2 regions of the Pseudoalteromonas sp. APM04 genome follow, and region 2 is predicted to be linked to the other one. Evidence: predicted binding sites of a transcription regulator. Region 2 holds the regulator's gene; the other holds the start of a gene.
The links. The regulator sigma-54, encoded in region 2, starts transcription at its own class of promoters, with help from an activator protein. The targets are predictions, from matches to a motif close to GTTGGCACGNNNNTNGNNT.
Positions count from the first base shown of each region.

Region 1: MTP24_RS13140 (DUF1328 family protein) is a predicted target of sigma-54. The motif match lies at 1,226-1,244, and genes of this name have one in related genera.

Region 1 is NZ_CP094441.1:2,844,069-2,847,257, forward strand. It holds gene oadA (sodium-extruding oxaloacetate decarboxylase subunit alpha) at 1-504, opposite strand, end outside; gene MTP24_RS13135 (OadG family transporter subunit) at 516-761, opposite strand; gene MTP24_RS13140 (DUF1328 family protein) at 1,284-1,457, shown strand; gene MTP24_RS13145 (hypothetical protein) at 1,509-1,700, shown strand; gene MTP24_RS13150 (YcxB family protein) at 1,831-2,298, shown strand; gene csrA (carbon storage regulator CsrA) at 2,350-2,541, opposite strand; gene MTP24_RS13160 (aspartate kinase) at 2,633-3,189, opposite strand, start outside.
Region 2 is NZ_CP094441.1:561,615-564,803, forward strand. It holds gene ptsN (PTS IIA-like nitrogen regulatory protein PtsN) at 1-16, opposite strand, end outside; gene hpf (ribosome hibernation promoting factor) at 21-308, opposite strand; gene MTP24_RS02630 (RNA polymerase factor sigma-54) at 335-1,834, opposite strand; gene lptB (LPS export ABC transporter ATP-binding protein) at 1,904-2,629, opposite strand; gene lptA (lipopolysaccharide transport periplasmic protein LptA) at 2,626-3,162, opposite strand; gene lptC (LPS export ABC transporter periplasmic protein LptC) at 3,152-3,189, opposite strand, start outside.

The DNA of each region.
Region 1 (3,189 bases), 1.2 Mb from region 2:
ACAGCCAAGCTCTTCTAGTTGCTTAGCTAAAGTTAGCCACATATCAAGTGTATGAACAGGGCTTACCGTGTACGAAATAGTACCTTGAGCATGAGCACCTACTTTTACAGCCGCTTTAATCGCAGTTTCTAAGTTACGCACATCATTCATTGCATCAAAAATACGAAAAACATCAACACCGTTTTTGTGTGCGCGCTCAACAAACTTTTCAACAACATCGTCAGCATAATGGCGGTAACCTAATAAGTTTTGACCGCGTAATAGCATTTGCTGCTTAGTATTTGGCATCGCTTTTTTAAGCGCACGAATACGCTCCCACGGATCTTCACCTAAATAACGAATACAAGAATCAAAGGTCGCACCGCCCCACGATTCAATTGACCAGTAACCTGCATCATCTAATTTACTTGCAATCGGTAGCATGTCATCTAAGCGCATACGCGTGGCAAGTAATGACTGATGCGCATCACGAAGAACCAATTCTGTTAATTTTAATTTAGCCATGTGTGTGCCCCTTATTTGTTATTTGATTTGTACTGAGCAATGGCAGCACTAATAGCAGCGATGTGCTCATTTGGCACACCTTGAGATTTAAACGATGGTGACTTAACTGGAGTCGCAACTTCAGCAGGGCTAAAACGCGCCACTAAGTTAGACATTATTGTAACTGCGCCAATTAATATCGAAAGAAAGACAAACACTCCAACCATACCTGTTAGCATTAAGCTACCAGCGGTTGTAAGTACAGCACCTATATCCATTTTTCTCCCCTTGAAACCCATATCGAAAATAAAAAGTCGATTTAGTTAAATATTTATTCACTAGATAATAACAAAACAAATATCTTTGTCTAGCCATTGTAAATTGGTAAAACCAATTAAAATAAAAATAACATATAACCAAATTTATTAACCACAGTAAAAACCCTTACTCATCAACACCCCATAATACACAAAAAAAATACTCACTATATTTTTAAGCTATGGCTGAATTTCTAACAAAGCCGAATTCCCCGTACTTTACTGAACCTAAAATCACTCATAATATGTAGAAAAAAACAAACTTGTTAATTGGTCTTACCAAGAAGGGCTTTTTTAAGCACCCTTTAATTGCAACCTGCACTTGTGTGTGAATAAGTTACACAACCCAACGTAAAAGTTACCAATCAAGCAAACTCAAAAACACAGAAAAAAACATAAACAACTGATATTAAACAAAAATATATCATGGCACGCAACTAGCATTAACTATTGTGTACAAATTTGATAACCAAGGAGAAAACAATGTTACGCTGGACAATCACATTTTTAGTTATTGCTTTAATCGCTGCAGTGTTAGGTTTTGGTGGCATCGCGGGTGCCGCAGCTGGTATAGCAAAAATTATATTCTTTATTTTTATAGTACTTTTAGTTATTTCGTTAGTTTCAGGTGCGCTGCGTGGTAAATCGCCCAGGTAGGCATATACTCAACTAACACTACAATTTTATTTATTTACAAGGAATTACACTATGAACTCTACAACTTTAAAAGCAGCACTAATTGGTCTTTTCGCAAGTTTTTTCATCATGGGTTGCCAAGATAACAACGCAGAAGAAGCCGGTGAACGTATTGATGAAGTAGTAACAGATGTACAAAACTCTGTTGAAGATACGTGTGAAGAAGTAAAAGAAGGCGTAAACGCTGAAGAAACTAACTGTTAATAGTTAGTATATTAAAAAAACGGCCACCTGGCCGTTTTTTTGTGCCCGAAATAAATGCACGCATTATAAAGCTGCTCATTTATAAGCGAACTTGCTAAAATATATAAAACGATTTTTAAAGCAAGGCACTATGTCATTTTCAACAACCTACACACTTGATAAACCCTACTTTTATGAATGCTTTGACGAGTCACTTCCTTACAGTAAACGCGCTCAGCCTAAGTATTTTTTACTGGTACTATTAGTTTCGCTTGGTTTATTTAGCATTTACGGTTTAGCTGATCATTATTTAGGAACATTTTTGATCATGGTTGCTGTACTCGAATGCGTTGCTTTTTATTATCGCAGGCCATGGTGGGTAACCAGACAAATGTTTAGCAGAGCATCAGGCTCAGAGGTTACGCTCACTTTTGATGATGAAGGCATTAAATCGGCAAACCATTACAAAAGCTATCAGCTCGCTTGGCAAGACATCACTGACGTAATCGAAACACCACAGGGCTTATTGATAAAAAATAAAAACAACATGCAATATATCTCTAAGCAAATACTCACAGATGAAATGCTCGACTTTATAAACAAAAAAGCCACTCAATGAGTGGCTTTTTGGCTTAGCTAAATAAATTATTTAGTTAAGTATACGTGTTGATTAAGCATTGCCCGGATTAGGGTTAGACTTTTCAGCTTGTATACGCATGTAAATCTCTTCACGATGCACTGAAACGTCTTTTGGTGCATTTACACCAATTCGAACTTGATTTCCTTTAACTCCTAAAACGGTAACTGTTACTTCGTCACCGATCATAAGGGTTTCACCTACTCTACGAGTTAGTATTAGCATTCTCTTGCTCCCATGTTCCAATAAAAATTATAAGATTCCGCTTATCCATATTAATGAAAAATAGACTAAAAAGTAAGTAAAAACTCACTATCTATCTACTTTCCGTTAAAAATACTTTGTGTAATGCACGAACAGCCAGTTCGAGGTACTTTTCATCTATTAAAACTGAAATTTTAATCTCTGATGTAGACACTAAAACTACATTAATATTTTCATTTGCTAAGGCATCAAAAAATAAACTAGCAACACCCCAGTGCGATTTCATTCCCATACCAACAGCAGATACTTTTGCAATGGTTGTTAGCCCGATTATATTTTCAGCACCTAAAGACACCTTTTGCTCGGTTAGTAACTCAAGCGCTTGCGGGTAGTCGTTCGAATGCACAGTAAAAGCATAGTCTATTTTTTCAAAGATATGATTAACTTGATTAATCATATCTATTTCGATGCCGTTATCAGCAAAAAGTTTCAATATTTTTACAAGATTTTGAGTGCCGCTTTGCACACTCTGTACCTTAATTAAGCACTCATCTGCATTAAATGCAATACCCGAAACAACTTTACTTGGCATATCGTCTTCCTCAAACGTAATCAATGTTCCTTCATCGGGATTAAAGCTCGAAAGCACCCTTAATGGAACATTGTGTT
Region 2 (3,189 bases):
GTGAACTTAATTTCATCATATTAGTGTCGAGCAAGCTTCTCTTTGTGTTTAATTACTTGACGGTCAAGCTTGTCAATCAATGAATCAATAGCTGCATACATATCTTGATGTTCAGTGGATGCGAATAATTCAGCACCACTTACATGAATAGTTGCTTCTGCTTTTTGATTTAATTTTTCTATATCGAGAATGACATGAACATTATTAATATGATCAGAGTGCCTTTCTAGCTTCGCAAATTTGGTATTTATATAGTCTCTTAATGAATCAGTTAGTTCTACATGACGACCAGTTAAATTTAGTTGCATAAGCATTACCCTCTTTGTTTAGCGTCTTAGATCAGGCTCTTTCGCTGATTTGACGGTGGAATAGCAAGAGATTCGCGATATTTTGCGATTGTACGTCTCGCTACTTTAATTCCTTGCTCAGCCAATATATCCGCAATTTTGCTATCACTCAATGGTTTTGCTGAGTTTTCTGCTGCGATTAATTTTTTAATAAGTGCACGTATTGCCGTAGATGAACATTCTCCACCATTTTCGGTACTTACGTGGCTTGAGAAAAAGTATTTAAGCTCAAATATTCCACGCGGTGTGTGCATATACTTTTGCGTAGTTACGCGCGAAATTGTTGATTCGTGCATTTCTACCATTTCGGCAACATCATTTAAAACCATCGGTTTCATGGCTTCTGGCCCGTGTTCAAAAAAGCCCTGTTGTTGTTTAACAATACAGTTAGTTACTTTTAAAAGTGTATCATTTCTACTTTCTAAGCTTTTTATAAACCATTTAGCTTCTTGTAAATGTGAGCGAATAAATTGACTGTCGCCGCTTGATTTAACTGTACGTGACATTGCTGCATATTGGCTGTTTACACGAATTTTTGGCATGCTGTCTGGGTTTAACTCTACAATCCAGCGGCCTTTAATTTTTTTAACTGACACATCAGGTATTACATACTCAGACTCTTCTCGTACTATTGTGTCTGCAGGCTTAGGGTTGAGCGTATGAATAAGTGTCATTACTTCTTTAAGCTCATCTTCTTTGAGCTTCGTTTTTTTCATTAATGTACGGTAGTCACGAGCAGCTAACAAATCAATGTGCTCTGTTAAAATCATTTTTGTTTCATCAATAAAAGGCGTGCCTTTATCAAATTGATTTAACTGAATACACAAGCACTCTTGTAAGCTACGTGCCGCAATACCCACTGGGTCAAATAGCTGAATGCGCTTTAAAACCGCTTCTATTTCGTCAAGTTCAACCTCAACGTCATCGTCGTTATCTTGATTAAAGCTCTCTAAAATCTCTTCGCAGCTGAGTGTCAGTATGCCTGAATCATCCACCGCTTCTACAATAGCAATAGCGATGGCTTCATCTGTAGGGCTAAATGGCGTTAATTGTAATTGCCACATTAAGTATTCGTGAAGCGTTTCAGTTGATGCGCCCTGATATATAGACTCATCTTCAGGCATTGGGCCTGAAGATGATGCAGGGGCTGCACTCATATACTCATCCCAGCTAACATCCATTGCCATGTCGTCACTTACGGTATCTTTAGCAAGCGCTTCACCACTGTCTTGTTCATACTCGCTAGGGGCTTCATCGGCAGATACGGTTACTGTAACTTCATCGTTATCTGCTTTTTGCTCATTTTTGCCCGCAAGATCATCGGCATAGTCTTGCTCCTCAACCTCAAGTAATGGGTTGCTGTCGAGCGCTTCTTGTATTTCTTGCTGAAGATCCAATGTACTCAATTGCAGCAAGCGAATAGCTTGTTGCAACTGAGGTGTCATTGTAAGTTGCTGGCCCATGCGCAGCTGTAGTGATTGCCTCATGTATCTCTAACAATCCTTTTAAGTTGTTATAATTAATACTAGCAGATGCTTATAAATAAGGCGTAAATGTTACAGCCTAAATTGCTCGCCTAAATATACATCGCGTACAGTTTTATCATTTAATACGTGTTCAGGGGTACCAGAAGCAATCAGTTCCCCATGAGAAACAATGTAGGCTTTTTCGCAAACATCAAGGGTTTCTCTTACATTGTGGTCTGTTATTAATACGCCAATACCACGGTTTTTTAGGTGTTCAATAATTTTTTTAATATCTAATACTGAGATAGGGTCAACACCGGCAAATGGTTCGTCTAACAAAATAAACTTTGGATCTGCAGCTAAAGCACGTGCAATCTCCACTCGGCGACGTTCTCCGCCCGATAATGCCATACCTTTGCTGTCGCGAATGTGTTGAATGCTAAATTCATCCAATAGATTATTTAATGTTTCTTCTCTGGCTTGTTTAGTGAGCTCCTTTCGAGTTTCTAAAATAGCCATTAAGTTTTGATACACTGTTAATTTTCTAAATATAGACGACTCTTGTGGTAAGTAGCCAATACCTAATCTAGCACGACTGTGCATAGGTAAAAGCGTAATATCGTTATCATCGATAGATATTTTGCCTTTGTCGCTAGGGACTAAGCCTACAATCATGTAAAAGGTTGTTGTTTTACCTGCGCCGTTTGGCCCAAGCAAGCCTACAATACTGCCAGCTTTAACTTCTAGGCCCACATTTTTTACAACTTCACGGCCTTTGTAGCTTTTGGCTAGTAGCTCTGCTTTTAATGTGCTCATGGTTGGCCTTTGTCATTTTTTTTAGGCTCCACAGGCACTAAGATAGTGTGTACACGGTCAGTTGAGCTTTCATCTTTTTCTGCGCTAATAAGCTGCTGTTCTATATCGTAGGTAATGCTTTTAGCATTCATTTTTTGCCCAGCTTGAGATATCTCTGCATCTCCAATTAATGTTAAAAAACGCGTTGAGACATCGTATCTAACTTCATTAGCGCTGGCGCTCATTATTGTGCCGTCGGCTTGTTTTTCTTCAAAATATGCAGGCGTACCTGTGGCAATTAACAATTGCTTGTTGTCGCCTAGCTCATCACGCTTGTGAACCTCAAGGCGGTCTGCGGTAATTTTTCTGTCGCCATGAATAATTTCAACATTTTTTTCGAAGATACCTACGTTTTCTTTTAGTTGACCCTCTTGTTTATCCGCACTAATCGAAATTTGATTTGCAGAAATTGGCGCTGTTGGTTCAGCGGCATTAGTACCTAATGCAAGTATAAATGTTGGAATAATAAAGAGTGTTGATAGTTTATTGGTCATAATAAATAGTTCGCGTATGGTTAATTA